Regions from separate parts of the Lysinibacillus sp. OF-1 genome, predicted to be linked through region 2. Evidence: a T-box and tRNA genes for the amino acid it is inferred to sense, from the RefSeq annotation. Region 2 holds a T-box; the other regions hold tRNA genes.
What was found. The T-box of region 2 lies ahead of argS (arginine--tRNA ligase). A T-box ahead of a tRNA ligase gene usually reads a tRNA of that ligase, here a tRNA-Arg.
Positions count from the first base shown of each region.

Region 1: it has a tRNA-Arg gene. The T-box ahead of argS (arginine--tRNA ligase) is inferred to sense a tRNA for this amino acid. The anticodon was not compared.
Region 3: it has a tRNA-Arg gene. The T-box ahead of argS (arginine--tRNA ligase) is inferred to sense a tRNA for this amino acid. The anticodon was not compared.

Region 1 covers NZ_CP102798.1:4,224,667-4,231,608, reverse strand. The annotation lists gene NV349_RS20710 (Tex family protein) at 1-2,162, shown strand, start outside; gene NV349_RS20705 (SprT family protein) at 2,237-2,695, shown strand; tRNA gene NV349_RS20700 (tRNA-Asn) at 2,785-2,861, shown strand; tRNA gene NV349_RS20695 (tRNA-Glu) at 2,863-2,934, shown strand; tRNA gene NV349_RS20690 (tRNA-Asp) at 2,966-3,041, shown strand; tRNA gene NV349_RS20685 (tRNA-Gln) at 3,047-3,121, shown strand; tRNA gene NV349_RS20680 (tRNA-Lys) at 3,137-3,209, shown strand; tRNA gene NV349_RS20675 (tRNA-Leu) at 3,276-3,361, shown strand; tRNA gene NV349_RS20670 (tRNA-Arg) at 3,388-3,464, shown strand; tRNA gene NV349_RS20665 (tRNA-Gly) at 3,483-3,556, shown strand; rRNA gene NV349_RS20660 (16S ribosomal RNA) at 3,754-5,305, shown strand; rRNA gene NV349_RS20655 (23S ribosomal RNA) at 5,522-6,942, shown strand, end outside.
Region 2 covers NZ_CP102798.1:2,225,253-2,232,194, forward strand. The annotation lists gene NV349_RS10805 (FAD-dependent oxidoreductase) at 1-483, shown strand, start outside; gene NV349_RS10810 (MFS transporter) at 650-1,840, opposite strand; gene NV349_RS10815 (ArsR/SmtB family transcription factor) at 1,963-2,262, opposite strand; T-box leader at 2,376-2,594, shown strand; gene argS (arginine--tRNA ligase) at 2,639-4,312, shown strand; gene NV349_RS10825 (MFS transporter) at 4,464-5,639, shown strand; gene NV349_RS10830 (hypothetical protein) at 5,894-6,942, shown strand, end outside.
Region 3 covers NZ_CP102798.1:112,669-119,610, forward strand. The annotation lists rRNA gene NV349_RS00550 (23S ribosomal RNA) at 1-2,822, shown strand, start outside; rRNA gene rrf (5S ribosomal RNA) at 2,933-3,048, shown strand; tRNA gene NV349_RS00560 (tRNA-Val) at 3,059-3,134, shown strand; tRNA gene NV349_RS00565 (tRNA-Thr) at 3,138-3,213, shown strand; tRNA gene NV349_RS00570 (tRNA-Lys) at 3,222-3,297, shown strand; tRNA gene NV349_RS00575 (tRNA-Leu) at 3,315-3,399, shown strand; tRNA gene NV349_RS00580 (tRNA-Gly) at 3,435-3,509, shown strand; tRNA gene NV349_RS00585 (tRNA-Leu) at 3,515-3,603, shown strand; tRNA gene NV349_RS00590 (tRNA-Arg) at 3,612-3,688, shown strand; tRNA gene NV349_RS00595 (tRNA-Pro) at 3,697-3,773, shown strand; tRNA gene NV349_RS00600 (tRNA-Ala) at 3,790-3,865, shown strand; rRNA gene NV349_RS00605 (16S ribosomal RNA) at 4,013-5,564, shown strand; tRNA gene NV349_RS00610 (tRNA-Ile) at 5,659-5,735, shown strand; tRNA gene NV349_RS00615 (tRNA-Ala) at 5,748-5,823, shown strand; rRNA gene NV349_RS00620 (23S ribosomal RNA) at 5,913-6,942, shown strand, end outside.

The sequences.
Region 1 (6,942 bases), 2.0 Mb from region 2:
AAAAGCAAATGTTACAGCTCATTGCAAAGGATGTTGTAGTCAAACCAGGGCAAGTAGATGCTGTTATTAAGTTATTAGAAGAGGGAAATACGGTACCATTTATTGCACGTTATCGAAAGGAAGCAACGGGCTCTCTCGACGAGGTGCAAATTAAAGCTGTGGAGGATCGTTATCACTACATACAGCAACTTGAACAACGGAAAGAAGAGGTTATTCGATTAATCCGAGAGCAAGAAAAACTTACACCAGAATTAGAAAAAGCCATACTTGCTGCAACCGTCTTACAGCGGGTAGAGGATTTATATAGACCTTACAAGCAAAAAAGACGTACAAAGGCGACGATTGCCAAAGAAAAAGGATTAGAACCTCTTGCAGAACTTCTCTTGGCGTTTAGTAATGACGCATTAGAGCAGCTAGCAGTTGGTTTTGTGGATAATGAACAGGTTGCCAATACAGAAGAAGCACTAATGGGCGCACGAGATATTTTAGCAGAACGTTTTGCAGATGATGCTGCGATTCGTGAAAAAATCCGCGCCTATTCATGGAAAGATGGAGTCCTTGTAACGACTGTAAAAAATGCTGAGATTGATGAAAAAAATGTTTTTGAAATGTATTACGAGTATGAAGAACCTGTTAATCGCATCGTTCCGCATCGCATCTTAGCGATCAACCGTGGAGAAAAAGAGGAAGTTTTAAAAGTTTCAATCCAAGTGCCAGTAGACAGAGTTTTGATGATTATGTGGAAGGAATGGATACCTGCAATTGGCTCATCCCCTGCAATTGCAGAAGTAAAACTGGCAATTGAAGATTCGTACAAACGTTTAATTCAGCCTTCGATTGAAAGAGAATTACGAAACGAATTGACAGAGAAAGCTGAAACACAAGCAATTCATATTTTCTCTGAGAATTTACGTAATTTATTACTGCAGCCACCTATGAAAGGCAAATATGTATTGGGGGTTGACCCAGCTTACCGCACAGGTTGTAAGTTAGCAGTTGTAGATGAAACGGGGAAAATGTTAGAGGTTACAGCTATTTATCCACATCCTCCTAAACCAGATGTAGCAAAAGCGAAAGCTACTGTGAAAGGAATTTTAGTAAAATATCCAATAAGCATAATTGCAATTGGTAATGGTACAGCATCGCGTGAAACAGAACAATTTATTGCAGATGTACTAAATGAACTTACTACTGATGTTGCGTATGTTATTGTCAACGAAGCGGGAGCATCTGTTTATTCAGCATCAGATATTGCACGGGCTGAATTTCCCGATTTACAGGTTGAGCAGCGTAGTGCTGTGTCCATTGCACGCCGTTTACAAGATCCTTTATCGGAGTTAGTGAAAATTGAACCTAAAGCGGTTGGTGTAGGTCAGTATCAGCATGATGTTTCTCAAAAAAAATTAAATGAATCACTAACTTTTATAGTAGAAACTGCTGTTAACAAAGTAGGGGTTGATGTAAACACGGCTTCTTCTTCACTCTTACAATACGTTTCTGGTTTATCCAAAACAGTTGCAGAGAACATCGTGAAGATGCGAGAAGAAAATGGTCAATTTTCTACACGTGCACAATTAAAGAAGATTCCAAGGCTAGGTGCTAAAACGTATGAACAAGCTATCGGTTTCTTACGTGTCCCAGAAGCAAAAAATCCGTTCGATGCTACAGGTATTCATCCAGAGAGCTATGATTTAGCTGAACAAATATTAGTAGAAGCTCAAATTGATAAAAAAGAGCTAGGGACGCCGAAAGCCGAAGAAGCTATTGCAGCTCTAGATATTCAAAATTTAAGTAGCGTGCTTGGCATAGGTGTTGTGACTATTCAAGATATTGTGGATACTTTAATGAAACCAAGTCGTGACCCACGTGATGCTTTCCCACAGCCTTTGCTTAAAACAGATGTATTAAAAATGGAAGATTTAAAAGTAGGTATGGAATTGCAGGGCACAGTGAGAAATGTGGTGGACTTTGGAGCGTTTGTTGATATTGGCGTAAAGCAAGACGGGTTGGTGCATATATCTAAATTACAAAACAAACGCATTAAACATCCGTTAGAAGTTGTTGCACTAGGTGATATTGTCACAGTATGGGTAGAACAAATAGATGTCAATAAAGGGCGTATTTCTTTAACAATGCTTCCGCCTAAAAATCAAACATTATAATTTAAGTAATAAATATTTACCACACTGTCTATACTACACAGTGTGGTATTCTTGTTGTTAGAGGTGATTAATATATGAACAATGAGGAGTTACAACAACTTGTTCACAGCTTATCCTTGGAAAGCTTTCAAAAACCTTTTCAGCATCAGGCTTACTTTAATGCTAGATTACGTTCAACTGGTGGACGATATCTTTTACAATCTCATAATATTGAGATAAACCCGAAAGCCTATGAGTTATATGGCTATAGAGAGATTGAAGGTATTGTACTCCATGAATTATGTCATTATCATTTACATATTGAAGGTAAAGGGTATCAACATCGAGATAAAGATTTTCGAGAGCTATTAAGAAAAGTAAATGCACCTCGATTTTGCTCAGTTTTACAACCCCCTAAAGCTACAACTAAAAGACATCATCGTCATACTTATACTTGTGTCAATTGCCAACAACTATATGTACGGAAAATAAAAATGAATGTTGAGAAGTATTGCTGTAGTAAGTGTTTGGGTAGGCTAATACTAGTGGAATAAAAAATCATAAAAAAATAGTTGACGTTTTGTTGAGTTGTCCCTATAATAGTAAAAGTCGACAAGATAACGACGACAGCAAAACATAGTATTCCGAAGTAGCTCAGTTGGTAGTAGCACCTGACTGTTAATCAGGTTGTCGCAGGTTCGAGTCCTGCCTTCGGAGCCATGGCCCCTTGGTCAAGTGGTTAAGACACCGCCCTTTCACGGCGGTAACACGGGTTCGAATCCCGTAGGGGTCATTTCTTCATAATTTAATTAATACTATTTATTGGTCCCGTGGTGTAGCGGTTAACATGCCTGCCTGTCACGCAGGAGATCGCCGGTTCGATCCCGGTCGGGACCGCCACTTTTTGGGGTATAGCCAAGCGGTAAGGCAACGGATTTTGATTCCGTCATGCCTAGGTTCGAATCCTAGTACCCCAGCCATTCATTTCTTAATTTGAGCCATTAGCTCAGTTGGTAGAGCATCTGACTTTTAATCAGAGGGTCGAAGGTTCGAGTCCTTCATGGCTCATCTTTTTAGGAAAAAACATTGACTTCTCAGTTCCTTGTAGTATAATGAGAAAGTTACTGATTGAATGCGGTCGTGGCGGAACGGCAGACGCGCTAGGTTGAGGGCCTAGTGGGGGCAACCCCGTGGAGGTTCAAGTCCTCTCGGCCGCACCAAGTCAATTAATTTTATATTCTTATATGCGCCCGTAGCTCAATTGGATAGAGCGTCTGACTACGGATCAGAAGGTTGTGGGTTCGACTCCTGCCGGGCGCGCCAATTTATAAATCATATTATGCGGGTGTAGTTTAATGGTAAAACCTCAGCCTTCCAAGCTGATGTCGTGAGTTCGATTCTCATCACCCGCTCCAAAAAAGTGTTGACAACTTTCCGGTTGTCTGATAGACTAAAGAAGTTGTCCGAAGAGACAATGATATGAACCTTGAAAACTGAACAAGCAAAACGTAATCAATAAAGTTTTCAGTAACTAGCTTTGGTTAGTGAACGAAACAAAATTTTGGACATCAAAATTGATGCCAGCAAAACAATTTGAGCTATTCAAATTTCTTTTATGGAGAGTTTGATCCTGGCTCAGGACGAACGCTGGCGGCGTGCCTAATACATGCAAGTCGAGCGAACAGAGAAGGAGCTTGCTCCTTCGACGTTAGCGGCGGACGGGTGAGTAACACGTGGGCAACCTACCTTATAGTTTGGGATAACTCCGGGAAACCGGGGCTAATACCGAATAATCTGTTTCACCTCATGGTGAAACACTGAAAGACGGTTTCGGCTGTCGCTATAGGATGGGCCCGCGGCGCATTAGCTAGTTGGTGAGGTAACGGCTCACCAAGGCGACGATGCGTAGCCGACCTGAGAGGGTGATCGGCCACACTGGGACTGAGACACGGCCCAGACTCCTACGGGAGGCAGCAGTAGGGAATCTTCCACAATGGGCGAAAGCCTGATGGAGCAACGCCGCGTGAGTGAAGAAGGATTTCGGTTCGTAAAACTCTGTTGTAAGGGAAGAACAAGTACAGTAGTAACTGGCTGTACCTTGACGGTACCTTATTAGAAAGCCACGGCTAACTACGTGCCAGCAGCCGCGGTAATACGTAGGTGGCAAGCGTTGTCCGGAATTATTGGGCGTAAAGCGCGCGCAGGTGGTTTCTTAAGTCTGATGTGAAAGCCCACGGCTCAACCGTGGAGGGTCATTGGAAACTGGGAGACTTGAGTGCAGAAGAGGATAGTGGAATTCCAAGTGTAGCGGTGAAATGCGTAGAGATTTGGAGGAACACCAGTGGCGAAGGCGACTATCTGGTCTGTAACTGACACTGAGGCGCGAAAGCGTGGGGAGCAAACAGGATTAGATACCCTGGTAGTCCACGCCGTAAACGATGAGTGCTAAGTGTTAGGGGGTTTCCGCCCCTTAGTGCTGCAGCTAACGCATTAAGCACTCCGCCTGGGGAGTACGGTCGCAAGACTGAAACTCAAAGGAATTGACGGGGGCCCGCACAAGCGGTGGAGCATGTGGTTTAATTCGAAGCAACGCGAAGAACCTTACCAGGTCTTGACATCCCGTTGACCACTGTAGAGATATAGTTTCCCCTTCGGGGGCAACGGTGACAGGTGGTGCATGGTTGTCGTCAGCTCGTGTCGTGAGATGTTGGGTTAAGTCCCGCAACGAGCGCAACCCTTGATCTTAGTTGCCATCATTTAGTTGGGCACTCTAAGGTGACTGCCGGTGACAAACCGGAGGAAGGTGGGGATGACGTCAAATCATCATGCCCCTTATGACCTGGGCTACACACGTGCTACAATGGACGATACAAACGGTTGCCAACTCGCGAGAGGGAGCTAATCCGATAAAGTCGTTCTCAGTTCGGATTGTAGGCTGCAACTCGCCTACATGAAGCCGGAATCGCTAGTAATCGCGGATCAGCATGCCGCGGTGAATACGTTCCCGGGCCTTGTACACACCGCCCGTCACACCACGAGAGTTTGTAACACCCGAAGTCGGTGAGGTAACCTTTTGGAGCCAGCCGCCGAAGGTGGGATAGATGATTGGGGTGAAGTCGTAACAAGGTAGCCGTATCGGAAGGTGCGGCTGGATCACCTCCTTTCTAAGGATTATTTCGGAATACAAACCTAGGGTTTGTAAGATTACGTTTTGCGTTCAGTTTTGAAGGTTCATTCTTCTGAATGAAAATCTTCAAAACTTGTTCTTTGAAAACTGGATAAAACGACATTGAAATTGTAACAAACACATTTATTTTTTTAAGTTTTTTATAGGCTTAATAACATTAAGAGGTTTCCGATATTTTTATTGAAAGCCGTTAGGTTAAGTTATTAAGGGCGCACGGCGAATGCCTTGGCACTAGGAGCCGAAGAAGGACGGCACTAACACCGATATGCTTCGGGGAGCTGTAAGTGAGCTTTGATCCGGAGATTTCCGAATGGGGGAACCCACTACGTTTAATCGCGTAGTATCTTGACGTGAATACATAGCGTCTTGAAGGCAGACCCAGGGAACTGAAACATCTAAGTACCTGGAGGAAGAGAAAGAAAAATCGATTCCCTGAGTAGCGGCGAGCGAAACGGGAAGAGCCCAAACCAAGAGGCTTGCCTCTTGGGGTTGTAGGACACTCAATACGGAGTTACAAAAGAGCGAGTTAGATGAAGCGACTTGGAAAGGTCCGCCAGAGCAGGTAAAAGCCCTGTAGTCGAAAGTTCGTTCTCTCCTGAGTGGATCCTGAGTACGGCGGAACACGTGAAATTCCGTCGGAATCCGGGAGGACCATCTCCCAAGGCTAAATACTACCTAGTGACCGATAGTGAACCAGTACCGTGAGGGAAAGGTGAAAAGCACCCCGGAAGGGGAGTGAAAGAGATCCTGAAACCGTGTGCCTACAAGTAGTTAGAGCCCGTTAATGGGTGATAGCGTGCCTTTTGTAGAATGAACCGGCGAGTTACGATTACGTGCGAGGTTAAGCTTTAGAAGGCGGAGCCGCAGCGAAAGCGAGTCTGAATAGGGCGAAATAGTACGTGGTCGTAGACCCGAAACCAGGTGATCTACCCATGTCCAGGGTGAAGGTAAGGTAACACTTACTGGAGGCCCGAACCCACGCACGTTGAAAAGTGCGGGGATGAGGTGTGGGTAGCGGAGAAATTCCAATCGAACTTGGAGATAGCTGGTTCTCTCCGAAATAGCTTTAGGGCTAGCCTCGTGATGAGAATACTGGAGGTAGAGCACTGTTTGGACTAGGGGGCCATCCCGGTTTACCGAATTCAGACAAACTCCGAATGCCAGATATTTATACACGGGAGTCAGACTGCGAGTGATAAGATCCGTAGTCAAAAGGGAAACAGCCCAGACCACCAGCTAAGGTCCCAAAGTAATCGTTAAGTGGAAAAGGATGTGGCGTTGCACAGACAACCAGGATGTTGGCTTAGAAGCAGCCATCATTTAAAGAGTGCGTAATAGCTCACTGGTCGAGTGACGCTGCGCCGAAAATGTATCGGGGCTAAACGATTCACCGAAGCTGTGGATTGACATCTACGATGTCAGTGGTAGGAGAGCGTTCTAAGTGCGTTGAAGTCAGACCGGAAGGACTGGTGGAGCGCTTAGAAGTGAGAATGCCGGTATGAGTAGCGAAAGACGGGTGAGAATCCCGTCCACCGTATGACTAAGGTTTCCTGAGGAAGGCTCGTCCGCTCAGGGTTAGTCGGGACCTAAGCCGAGGCCGATAGGCGTAGGCGA
Region 2 (6,942 bases):
CTCGACAAACAGGGAGCATATGTTGATTCATTTTCTATGGAGTACCCATATCAAGGGAAATGGTATGATGAAGCTATTCAAACACTCATTAACTATGGCCTAGTGGTGGGTGGTTATGATAATGATTTAAAAGTGGACAGCCAGGCGACAAAAATAAAGTTTGCTAAAATGTTAAAAGAGAGTATGCTACGAGCTGGTGGAGAAAGTGCAGCAGGTATGAGTGATCAGCTCGAAATTGTCATCAATAAAGTTTATAATAATGGCGAAGAAGCCATTGAACGTGATGAGATGGCTCAATATTTGGCTGACGTCCTCATTGGTGAATCCAATGCGACTAGCTGGGATACATTAAAGGAAAAAGGAATTGTCACTGAAAAAGTAGCAAAGAAAATTTCAGACAATAAGAAATTAAAATTAAAAGAGATGTACGCCATCATGGCTGATGTCATTCATTATGTAGAAAAGAAGCATTCCTCTTCTTGAGGAATGTTTCAGACTGTAGACAAGCTCGAAAAATTTGAGCGTTTGCCTACAGTTTTTTTATTTTACAATAATATAAAGCCGTTGATTTCCACTATGGGCAGCCTCACTCAGTCAGAGATCTCCTTTTGTTTCAAGCAACCTTTACATATAGTGTTAAACGGAAGTATTAAATTTGATCCTTTTGATTTAATCTATAGCTCATGAATGTTAACACTGAGGCTATGAGCGCTAAGATTCCACCAGCCCACGAAAGTTTGTCTAGACTGCCAGAAGCTACGACAAATCCTCCTATTGCAGAACCTAATGCAATCCCCACATTAACAGCAACAGGGGTTAATGAGGATGCAAAGTCTTTTGCAGAGGGAGAATATCTTTCAGCTAAATCCATGAAGTAGAGTTGGACAGTTGCATTAACAGCATATAGCATGACAGCCATTAACATAATAGTCAGTAGCCCTAACCACATAGAGGACATCGTAAAATACAGAGTAAATAAGATAATGGCCTGAATAATGAACGTATAGCGCAATCTACCTAAACCGTTATGCTGAGCAATCTTGCCAGCTAAAAGATTACTAAAGATTGAAAAGAAGCCATAGATTAAGAGAACAATACCTATGTATTTCGTTTCAATACCAAGTTTTTGTTGTAAAATGGGCGTAATAAAAGTATAGATTGTGTATGTTCCAGCAATCGTAAAAACAGGAATGAAGAATGCTAGAATGATTTTAGGTTGCTTAAATAAACTTAATTGCTCTGATAGTGAACTTTTTGTTGCTTTGATATTTCGAGGTAGCACAAACATGCTGATGATAAAGGCAATCCCGCCTAAAGCTGCCGTTAACCAAAATGTCATGTGCCAATTACTCCATTGTCCAACCATTGTTCCTAGAGGTACACCCATGACGTTGGCAATGGTAAAGCCCGCAAATATGAAAGCAATGATAGAGGATCTTTTTTCTTTTGGCATACTATCATTCGCTATGGACATGGCTAATGCTGTAAGTACGCCGCTGACAACAGCCGTAACAACTCTGGAAGTTATTAAAATACCATAGGAACTAGAGAGGGCACTTACAATATTTCCAAGTATAAAGAGGGAAATCAATACTAACATGAGTGGATATTTTGCAAATCTACTAACAAAACCGGTTAAGATGGGTGTACCAATCGCATAGGCGATAGCAAATCCAGAAATCAAGGAACCAGCTGTGGCAATTGGTATACTTAAATCTGTAGAGACCTCCGTTAATAATCCTACAATAACAAATTCACTTGTTCCCATGACAAACGTTAATAAGGTTAATGTGAAGGCTAAAATTTTATGTTTATTGCTAAATGCATTTTCTTTATTCATAATCAAAAAACATCACTCCTTTATATCAATATATCGAGAAATTTCGATGTATTGTGCAAATGTCTATAGCGTATCTATTTATCGTGAATAATCGATATGGCATTTTAAACAGAAACCCAATTTTAATCATTTTGGGTATCTGATACAAGAAACGAGGCAATTTGATGAATCGTTTCTTCTTTTAATTTATAATATGTCCATTGACCATGACGAAAAGATTCGAGAAGTCCAGCCTTTTGCATCATATTTAAGTAGTGAGAAACGGTTGATTGAGAAGTTTGAGCTTTCTCCTGAATATCACCAACACATACGCCTCCTTCGATACTCACTTTTGGGAAATGTTTCTCAGGTTCCTTCAGCCACTGTAAGATGTTTAGCCTAGTCTCGTTTGATAACGCTTTGAAAATTTCAATTGGTTCCATACCGCAATAATATATCGAATTATCTCGATATGTCAATTGCTAAGTACCAACATTATATTTAAAAAATGGTTGACGCCAATAAGGAAGTCCTGTAATATATGTCAAAATCATAGAAAAATTCGATGAAGAAGAGAGTAATTGATGGACAACTGGCAAGCGAGTTAGGGTTGGTGTGAGCCTAATGCAGAACCCATGAATGAAGCGCACTTTGGAGAAGATTCTCGAACAAGTAGTAGAGAATAGCGGGGCGTCACCTCGTTAACAATGGAAAGTGGTCATATTAAATGGCAACTAGAGTGGTACCACGGGATTATAATGCTCTCGTCTCTAATTTTAGAGACGGGGGCTTTTTTATTTGGACAGGAGGAGGATCAAGATGAATAAACAAATCGCTGAAAGTATGGCAGAAGTAGTAAATCATCAATTAACAGCAGATGATATTGCGTCATTATTAGAAAAACCAAAAAGCTCGGAGCTAGGGGACGTGGCATTTCCTTGTTTTACCTTAGCAAAAAGATGGAAAAAGTCACCACAAACTATTGCAGCGGATATAGCAAGTCAATTAAACAATGACAATATCCAGCGTGTGCAAGCTGTTGGAGGCTATGTCAATATTTTTCTAGATCAACAAAAAGTGACGCAACAAGTGCTAAGCAACATCATGCAAGCAAAACAATCATATGGAACTAATCAAACGGGGATGGGAGCTGTCGTCCTAGATTTTTCATCTCCTAATATTGCGAAGCCATTCTCGATGGGGCATTTACGTTCAACAGTCATTGGGAATGCTTTAGCCAATATGGCAGAAAAAAATGGTTATCAAGCGATTCGCATCAATCATTTAGGGGACTGGGGTACACAGTTCGGTAAGCTTATTGTGGCTTATCAATATTGGGGTGATAAGCAAGCCATTACAGCGTCACCAATTGAGGAGCTATTAAAGATTTATGTGCAGTTTCATGAAGAGGCAGAGCAAGACCCAGCACTGATTGAACAGGCACGTGCCGCCTTTAAAGCGTTGGAGGATGGCGATGCAGAGGCACTGGCATTATGGCAATGGTTCCGAGATGTATCATTAGTAGAATTTCAATCAATATACGAGTTGCTAGGAATTCACTTTGATGCTTTTACAGGAGAAGCCTTTTACAATGACAAAATGATGCCTGTTGTGACAGAACTACAAGAAAAAGGGCTCCTAGTGGAATCAGATGGGGCGTATGTTGTGGAGATGGAGGAAATGCCCCCATGCTTAATGACGAAAACAGATGGAGCCACGCTTTATGCGACACGCGATTTAGCTGCTGCCCTGTATCGCCAACAGCATTACCAGCCAGAAAAGATTTTCTACGTTGTTGGCAATGAGCAATCCCTCCATTTTAAACAACTTTTTCAAGTCATCGAAAAAATGGGCTATGCTTGGGCCAAAAATCTACAGCACGTCCCATTTGGGATGATGCTCAAGGATGGCAAAAAAATGTCGACCCGTAAAGGCAAAGTGGTGTTATTAGCAGATGTGCTAGCAGAGGCCATTGCGACGGCGAAGCGTAATATCGAAGAGAAAAATCCCCATCTTCCTAACAAGGAGCGAGTAGCCCAGCAAGTTGGGGTTGGCGCAGTTATATTTAATGATTTGAAATACCATCGCCTCAATGATATTGAATTTTCGATCGAGCAAATGATGAATTTTGAAGGTGAAACAGGTCCTTATGTACAGTATACGTATGCCCGTCTTTGCTCCATTTTAGAAAAAGCAAACGCCCCAGCTGAAGTGATGACCTTCCAGCCATTAGGAGAGCAGGCTTGGCCAATTGTTTTATTACTGGAGCAGTTTCCGAAAGTGGTAGCTACGTCTTTTGATCAGGCTGACCCGTCCCAAATAGCGAAATATGCCTTACAATTGGCCCGTTTATTGAATAAATATTATGCCCAACAGAAAATATTAGCGGATGATGAATATCAAGCGTCACGTCTAGCACTTTGTTCATGTGTTGCGATTGTCTTAAAAGAATCATTCGCCTTATTGGGCATTGAATTACCTGAAAATATGTGACATCTACTGAATCAAGATAAAAAATAGCCATTTTCAAGAAACTGTCCCAAGATTGACCGTCTATCGAAAACATGGTAAAAGGAGAGAGGAATAAATAAACAAACTCTTTCAGCAATGAATGTTGAGTGGCAGTAGAGAGGATATTGAACAAATGGCAAAAAAACAATGGACCCTTTCACTTATACTAGTGGTCATCAGTATATTTTTTGTTGCACTCAATATGAGACCTGCAGTAACAGGGATTGGCCCACTTTATAATGTACTGATGACATCCTTACATGTCTCCAATACAAGTATGAGTTTTCTGACATCCATCCCCGTTTTTTGTATGGGTTTATTTGCACCTTTGGCTGTACCGCTTCAGCGAAAGGTTGGCACGAAATCCGCCATAACATTTTTAGTGGCTATTCTCGTCTTTGCCAATGGACTACGCCTTTTACAAGAAAGCTACGCTTTGCTCATTGTGACAAGCTTTGCAGCAGGCTTAGCTATTGCGATGATTGGTCCTATTTTAAATGCCTTTATTAAGAAAAAGTTTCCACAGCGTTTTACGACCGTGATTGGCATTTATTCCTTCGGCATTGGCGTAGGTGCTACATTAAGTGCGGCCTTAACGGTGACATTTTATCAAATTTTCGGCAATAGCTGGACCGTCGCTCTGGGGATATGGGCTCTACTTGCATTAGGGACGCTAGTTATTTGGTTATGGGCCATACCATCACAGCAAAATGAACAAGTTCTAAAGATAACGACGACTGAATATGCTCGTAATCCTTGGACATCTGGACGTGCTTGGGCGATCTTACTGTACTTTGGCTTACAAACCTCGCTGTTTTTTTCGATGATGGCGTGGCTTACACCGCTGTTGCAGGATAAAGGCTTATCACTAGAGACAGCAAGTGCTATGCTGACGTTTATGTCTATTGTGCAAATGATCGGCAATATTGCAGTGCCGATGCTCATGGAAAAATGGTCAAGTCGAATGGTATGGATACTGGCACTAGGCTTTGTAGGATTAATTGGTTTCACGCTATTATGGCTTACGTCAGGCGTCTATTTATGGCTTGCTGTTTTATTAATCGGCATTGTTCTAAGTGGTCTATTTCCGATTGGCTTATTGTTACCGCTGGATGAAGCCAAAAATGATCTGGAGGCTAATAGCTGGTCATCCATGGTGCTATCAGGTGGCTTTATGCTGAGTGCAATTATTCCCATTATGATCGGGGTTTGCTATGATATCACAGGCAATCATACATGGACTTATAGCATCTTTTTACTGTTGATGGTGGGCATTATCGTATCGACAAGACTGTTAAGAAAAAAATAATCGAAGAAGACATGTGAAGCAATGCGCATGTCTTTTTTAATGAAAATTATTTTTAGGTCCAGTTATCCTCCAATCCTCATAGCAAATTTCGTATTTCATAAATAATAATAGGTAGAATGAAATATATTTAGCGGTGTTGTCGCATTTCCCTAACATTATTATATAAATAATAATATTATGTAAACTTGAAACATCACAAATCCTTGATTATGATAGATAATAGAGAATGATGAATAGAAAGTTTTGGTGAAGGTATGTATAAAAAAATGCTCGTGTTAGGAGCGACAGCTTTCCTCGTTACAGGCTGTGACAGTCAAATAGGCACAGGCTGGTTTCAAAGTAAAAATGCGGAGGTTCAAACAGAGGGGGCAGTGACCAAGCAAGAGGAAAAAATTGTCCCAGAGGTCAAAGTCATCGGAGAGTATGGTGTTGGGGCAGGCATTATTATAAAGCAGCAGGATAATCAGCTGTATATTTTAACAAATGGTGCATTAGTTGCTTCCAAACCGACGGCCCTTGTTCAATTTGGTCAAGACAAGCTAATGGCAGCAAATGTACATGTCATGTCAACAGCTCATAATCTAGCACTTCTACAAGTAACGTATAAAGCGAATGTGCATGTGCCAAAAACGTATGAAGGTGAGCTGAATCAGCTAGCCGTTTATGTGAATGGCTTGCCCTACACGATTCAGAAATATCAAGATAAGGTAGCGGCCTATTATATAGATGTGAAACAAGCTATGCCTTTAGGAAGTCCTGTGATGGAGGCTGAAAATGGAGCCATTGTTGGACTATATTTTAATCGTCAACAGCAAGGAGAGTCCCAGCCATACATATTGCCGATGAAGGAAATCCAATCATTCGTGGATAAATGGATTGAGGATGGCATGAAAGCCAGTGTACGATTGTCCCAATCCAAAAATTTATATCCCTATATAGAACAAGGTGACAAAGAAGCTGTACAGCAAGCAATTGAGCAATATGGTGAGAATGTGTTTGCGTATAATACAGATGAAATCAAGCTGTTTTTAGATACGTTCCATAAGCATTTAAAGGCGGCTGTGGCCATTCAGGATGCGAGTGTCATGAAACCAATTGTCGGAACAGAGGATTTACAAGAGACCTTGAATAGCATGGTTGCTTATTATGCTTCCAAACAAGCAAAGATCCATTTCTCTAATACCGATATTCAAGCTATTCGTATAGAAGGCCAGCATCTTATTCTACGTGCTAAAACGGAATATGTTTTGACGAATGCTGCAGGGCAGGAGGCACTTGCCCATTCCATCATACTGTATGAAAT
Region 3 (6,942 bases), 2.1 Mb from region 2:
GAGATTTCCGAATGGGGGAACCCACTACGTTTAATCGCGTAGTATCTTGACGTGAATACATAGCGTCTTGAAGGCAGACCCAGGGAACTGAAACATCTAAGTACCTGGAGGAAGAGAAAGAAAAATCGATTCCCTGAGTAGCGGCGAGCGAAACGGGAAGAGCCCAAACCAAGAGGCTTGCCTCTTGGGGTTGTAGGACACTCAATACGGAGTTACAAAAGAGCGAGTTAGATGAAGCGACTTGGAAAGGTCCGCCAGAGCAGGTAAAAGCCCTGTAGTCGAAAGTTCGTTCTCTCCTGAGTGGATCCTGAGTACGGCGGAACACGTGAAATTCCGTCGGAATCCGGGAGGACCATCTCCCAAGGCTAAATACTACCTAGTGACCGATAGTGAACCAGTACCGTGAGGGAAAGGTGAAAAGCACCCCGGAAGGGGAGTGAAAGAGATCCTGAAACCGTGTGCCTACAAGTAGTTAGAGCCCGTTAATGGGTGATAGCGTGCCTTTTGTAGAATGAACCGGCGAGTTACGATTACGTGCGAGGTTAAGCTTTAGAAGGCGGAGCCGCAGCGAAAGCGAGTCTGAATAGGGCGAAATAGTACGTGGTCGTAGACCCGAAACCAGGTGATCTACCCATGTCCAGGGTGAAGGTAAGGTAACACTTACTGGAGGCCCGAACCCACGCACGTTGAAAAGTGCGGGGATGAGGTGTGGGTAGCGGAGAAATTCCAATCGAACTTGGAGATAGCTGGTTCTCTCCGAAATAGCTTTAGGGCTAGCCTCGTGATGAGAATACTGGAGGTAGAGCACTGTTTGGACTAGGGGGCCATCCCGGTTTACCGAATTCAGACAAACTCCGAATGCCAGATATTTATACACGGGAGTCAGACTGCGAGTGATAAGATCCGTAGTCAAAAGGGAAACAGCCCAGACCACCAGCTAAGGTCCCAAAGTAATCGTTAAGTGGAAAAGGATGTGGCGTTGCACAGACAACCAGGATGTTGGCTTAGAAGCAGCCATCATTTAAAGAGTGCGTAATAGCTCACTGGTCGAGTGACGCTGCGCCGAAAATGTATCGGGGCTAAACGATTCACCGAAGCTGTGGATTGACATCTACGATGTCAGTGGTAGGAGAGCGTTCTAAGTGCGTTGAAGTCAGACCGGAAGGACTGGTGGAGCGCTTAGAAGTGAGAATGCCGGTATGAGTAGCGAAAGACGGGTGAGAATCCCGTCCACCGTATGACTAAGGTTTCCTGAGGAAGGCTCGTCCGCTCAGGGTTAGTCGGGACCTAAGCCGAGGCCGATAGGCGTAGGCGATGGACAACAGGTTGATATTCCTGTACCACCTCCTCACCGTTTGAGAAATGGGGGGACGCAGTAGGATAGGGTAAGCGCGCTGTTGGTTATGCGCGTCCAAGCAGTAAGGCGTGTGTGTAGGCAAATCCGCACACTGTAACGTTGAGCTGTGATGGCGAGTCCGTATGGACGAAGTTCCTGATTTCACACTGCCAAGAAAAGCCTCTATCGAGGTGAGAGGTGCCCGTACCGCAAACCGACACAGGTAGTCGAGGAGAGAATCCTAAGGTGTGCGAGAGAACTCTCGTTAAGGAACTCGGCAAAATGACCCCGTAACTTCGGGAGAAGGGGTGCTCTTGAGCGTGCAAGCGCATGAGAGCCGCAGTGAATAGGCCCAGGCGACTGTTTAGCAAAAACACAGGTCTCTGCAAAACCGTAAGGTGACGTATAGGGGCTGACGCCTGCCCGGTGCTGGAAGGTTAAGAGGAGTGGTTAGCGCAAGCGAAGCTGCGAATTGAAGCCCCAGTAAACGGCGGCCGTAACTATAACGGTCCTAAGGTAGCGAAATTCCTTGTCGGGTAAGTTCCGACCCGCACGAAAGGCGTAACGATCTGGGCACTGTCTCAACGAGAGACTCGGTGAAATTATAGTACCTGTGAAGATGCAGGTTACCCGCGACAGGACGGAAAGACCCCGTGGAGCTTTACTGTAGCCTGATATTGAATTTTGGTACAACTTGTACAGGATAGGTAGGAGCCAGAGATCTCGGAGCGCCAGCTTCGAAGGAGGCGTCGGTGGGATACTACCCTGGTTGTATTGAAATTCTAACCCATGCCCCTTAGCGGGGCAGGAGACAGTGTCAGGCGGACAGTTTGACTGGGGCGGTCGCCTCCTAAAAGGTAACGGAGGCGCCCAAAGGTTCCCTCAGAATGGTTGGAAATCATTCGTAGAGTGTAAAGGCACAAGGGAGCTTGACTGCGAGACCTACAAGTCGAGCAGGGTCGAAAGACGGGCTTAGTGATCCGGTGGTTCCGCATGGAAGGGCCATCGCTCAACGGATAAAAGCTACCCCGGGGATAACAGGCTTATCTCCCCCAAGAGTCCACATCGACGGGGAGGTTTGGCACCTCGATGTCGGCTCATCGCATCCTGGGGCTGTAGTCGGTCCCAAGGGTTGGGCTGTTCGCCCATTAAAGCGGTACGCGAGCTGGGTTCAGAACGTCGTGAGACAGTTCGGTCCCTATCCGTCGTGGGCGTAGGAAATTTGAGAGGAGCTGTCCTTAGTACGAGAGGACCGGGATGGACACACCGCTGGTGTACCAGTTGTCTTGCCAAAGGCATCGCTGGGTAGCTATGTGTGGACGGGATAAGTGCTGAAAGCATCTAAGCATGAAGCCCCCCTCAAGATGAGATTTCCCATTACGCAAGTAAGTAAGATCCCTCAAAGACGATGAGGTAGATAGGTTCGAGGTGGAAGTGTGGTGACACATGGAGCTGACGAATACTAATCGATCGAGGACTTAACCAAAATGTTTGAACCATTCAATGAACCGTTTATCCAGTTTTGAAAGAACAATTCTTTCAAAAAAGAGAGCTTCTAGACACAGTAGTATGCCGTGTATGGAAGGTCGACCATAGTCTAGTGATGATGGCAAAGAGGTCACACCCGTTCCCATACCGAACACGGAAGTTAAGCTCTTTAGCGCCGATGGTAGTTGGGGGCTTCCCCCTGTGAGAGTAGGACGTCGCTAGGCATAATACCCAGGAGGATTAGCTCAGCTGGGAGAGCATCTGCCTTACAAGCAGAGGGTCGGCGGTTCGAGCCCGTCATCCTCCACCATATGCCGGTTTAGCTCAGCAGGTAGAGCAACTGACTTGTAATCAGTAGGTCGTGGGTTCGATTCCTATAGCCGGCACCATTTTTTTAGAGCCATTAGCTCAGTTGGTAGAGCATCTGACTTTTAATCAGAGGGTCGAAGGTTCGAGTCCTTCATGGCTCACCATTTTTAAATAATAATAAGCGGGTGTGGCGGAATTGGCAGACGCACTAGACTTAGGATCTAGCGCCGCAAGGCGTGGGGGTTCGACTCCCTTCACCCGCACCATTATTTCATTGCCAGATAAAAAAACTTATGCACATGCGGAAGTAGTTCAGTGGTAGAACACCACCTTGCCAAGGTGGGGGTCGCGAGTTCGAACCTCGTCTTCCGCTCCAAATGTGCCGGGGTGGCGGAACTGGCAGACGCACAGGACTTAAAATCCTGCGGTAGGTGACTACCGTACCGGTTCGATTCCGGTCCTCGGCACCATTTTTAATGCGCCCGTAGCTCAATTGGATAGAGCGTCTGACTACGGATCAGAAGGTTATGGGTTCGACTCCTGTCGGGCGCGCCAAAAAAGAACGGGAAGTAGCTCAGCTTGGTAGAGCACTTGGTTTGGGACCAAGGGGTCGCAGGTTCGAATCCTGTCTTCCCGACCATTTCCTAAAAATATATGGGGCCTTAGCTCAGCTGGGAGAGCGCCTGCCTTGCACGCAGGAGGTCAGCGGTTCGATCCCGCTAGGCTCCACCAATTCGATTTATTAAATGAACCTTGAAAACTGAACAAGCAAAACGTAATCAATAAAGTTTTCAGTAACTAACTTCGGTTAGTGAACAAAACAAAATTTTGGACATCAAAATTGATGCCAGCAAAACAATTTGAGCTATTCAAATTTCTTTTATGGAGAGTTTGATCCTGGCTCAGGACGAACGCTGGCGGCGTGCCTAATACATGCAAGTCGAGCGAACAGAGAAGGAGCTTGCTCCTTCGACGTTAGCGGCGGACGGGTGAGTAACACGTGGGCAACCTACCTTATAGTTTGGGATAACTCCGGGAAACCGGGGCTAATACCGAATAATCTGTTTCACCTCATGGTGAAACACTGAAAGACGGTTTCGGCTGTCGCTATAGGATGGGCCCGCGGCGCATTAGCTAGTTGGTGAGGTAACGGCTCACCAAGGCGACGATGCGTAGCCGACCTGAGAGGGTGATCGGCCACACTGGGACTGAGACACGGCCCAGACTCCTACGGGAGGCAGCAGTAGGGAATCTTCCACAATGGGCGAAAGCCTGATGGAGCAACGCCGCGTGAGTGAAGAAGGATTTCGGTTCGTAAAACTCTGTTGTAAGGGAAGAACAAGTACAGTAGTAACTGGCTGTACCTTGACGGTACCTTATTAGAAAGCCACGGCTAACTACGTGCCAGCAGCCGCGGTAATACGTAGGTGGCAAGCGTTGTCCGGAATTATTGGGCGTAAAGCGCGCGCAGGTGGTTTCTTAAGTCTGATGTGAAAGCCCACGGCTCAACCGTGGAGGGTCATTGGAAACTGGGAGACTTGAGTGCAGAAGAGGATAGTGGAATTCCAAGTGTAGCGGTGAAATGCGTAGAGATTTGGAGGAACACCAGTGGCGAAGGCGACTATCTGGTCTGTAACTGACACTGAGGCGCGAAAGCGTGGGGAGCAAACAGGATTAGATACCCTGGTAGTCCACGCCGTAAACGATGAGTGCTAAGTGTTAGGGGGTTTCCGCCCCTTAGTGCTGCAGCTAACGCATTAAGCACTCCGCCTGGGGAGTACGGTCGCAAGACTGAAACTCAAAGGAATTGACGGGGGCCCGCACAAGCGGTGGAGCATGTGGTTTAATTCGAAGCAACGCGAAGAACCTTACCAGGTCTTGACATCCCGTTGACCACTGTAGAGATATAGTTTCCCCTTCGGGGGCAACGGTGACAGGTGGTGCATGGTTGTCGTCAGCTCGTGTCGTGAGATGTTGGGTTAAGTCCCGCAACGAGCGCAACCCTTGATCTTAGTTGCCATCATTTAGTTGGGCACTCTAAGGTGACTGCCGGTGACAAACCGGAGGAAGGTGGGGATGACGTCAAATCATCATGCCCCTTATGACCTGGGCTACACACGTGCTACAATGGACGATACAAACGGTTGCCAACTCGCGAGAGGGAGCTAATCCGATAAAGTCGTTCTCAGTTCGGATTGTAGGCTGCAACTCGCCTACATGAAGCCGGAATCGCTAGTAATCGCGGATCAGCATGCCGCGGTGAATACGTTCCCGGGCCTTGTACACACCGCCCGTCACACCACGAGAGTTTGTAACACCCGAAGTCGGTGAGGTAACCTTTTGGAGCCAGCCGCCGAAGGTGGGATAGATGATTGGGGTGAAGTCGTAACAAGGTAGCCGTATCGGAAGGTGCGGCTGGATCACCTCCTTTCTAAGGATTATTTCGGAATACAAACCTAGGGTTTGTAAGATTACGTTTTGCGTTCAGTTTTGAAGGTTTATTAAATAATATAAAACTTCCAAGAGGGCCTATAGCTCAGCTGGTTAGAGCGCACGCCTGATAAGCGTGAGGTCGATGGTTCGAGTCCATTTAGGCCCACCATATATACCTCTTGGGGCCTTAGCTCAGCTGGGAGAGCGCCTGCCTTGCACGCAGGAGGTCAGCGGTTCGATCCCGCTAGGCTCCACCAATCTTTGTTCTTTGAAAACTGGATAAAACGACATTGAAATTGTAACAAACACATTTATTTTTTAAGTTTTTTTATAGGCTTAATAACTTGGTTAAGTTATTAAGGGCGCACGGCGAATGCCTTGGCACTAGGAGCCGAAGAAGGACGGCACTAACACCGATATGCTTCGGGGAGCTGTAAGTGAGCTTTGATCCGGAGATTTCCGAATGGGGGAACCCACTACGTTTAATCGCGTAGTATCTTGACGTGAATACATAGCGTCTTGAAGGCAGACCCAGGGAACTGAAACATCTAAGTACCTGGAGGAAGAGAAAGAAAAATCGATTCCCTGAGTAGCGGCGAGCGAAACGGGAAGAGCCCAAACCAAGAGGCTTGCCTCTTGGGGTTGTAGGACACTCAATACGGAGTTACAAAAGAGCGAGTTAGATGAAGCGACTTGGAAAGGTCCGCCAGAGCAGGTAAAAGCCCTGTAGTCGAAAGTTCGTTCTCTCCTGAGTGGATCCTGAGTACGGCGGAACACGTGAAATTCCGTCGGAATCCGGGAGGACCATCTCCCAAGGCTAAATACTACCTAGTGACCGATAGTGAACCAGTACCGTGAGGGAAAGGTGAAAAGCACCCCGGAAGGGGAGTGAAAGAGATCCTGAAACCGTGTGCCTACAAGTAGTTAGAGCCCGTTAATGGGTGATAGCGTGCCTTTTGTAGAATGAACCGGCGAGTTACGATTACGTGCGAGGTTAAGCTTTAGAAGGCGGAGCCGCAGCGAAAGCGAGTCTGAATAGGGCGAAATAGTACGTGGTCGTAGACCCGAAACCAGGTGATCTACCCATGTCCAGGGTGAAGGTAAGGTAACACTTACTGGAGGCCCGAACCCACGCACGTTGAAAAGTGCGGGGATGAGGTGTGGGTAGCGGAGAAATTCCAATCGAACTTGGAGATAGCTGGTTCTCTCCGAAATAGCTTTAGGGCTAGCCTCGTGATGAGAATACTGGAGGTAGAGCACTGTTTGGACTAGGGGGCCATCCCGGTTTACCGAATTCAGACAAACTCCGAATGCCAGATATTTATACACGGGAGTCAGACTGCGAGTGATAAGATCCGTAGTCAAAAGGGAAACAG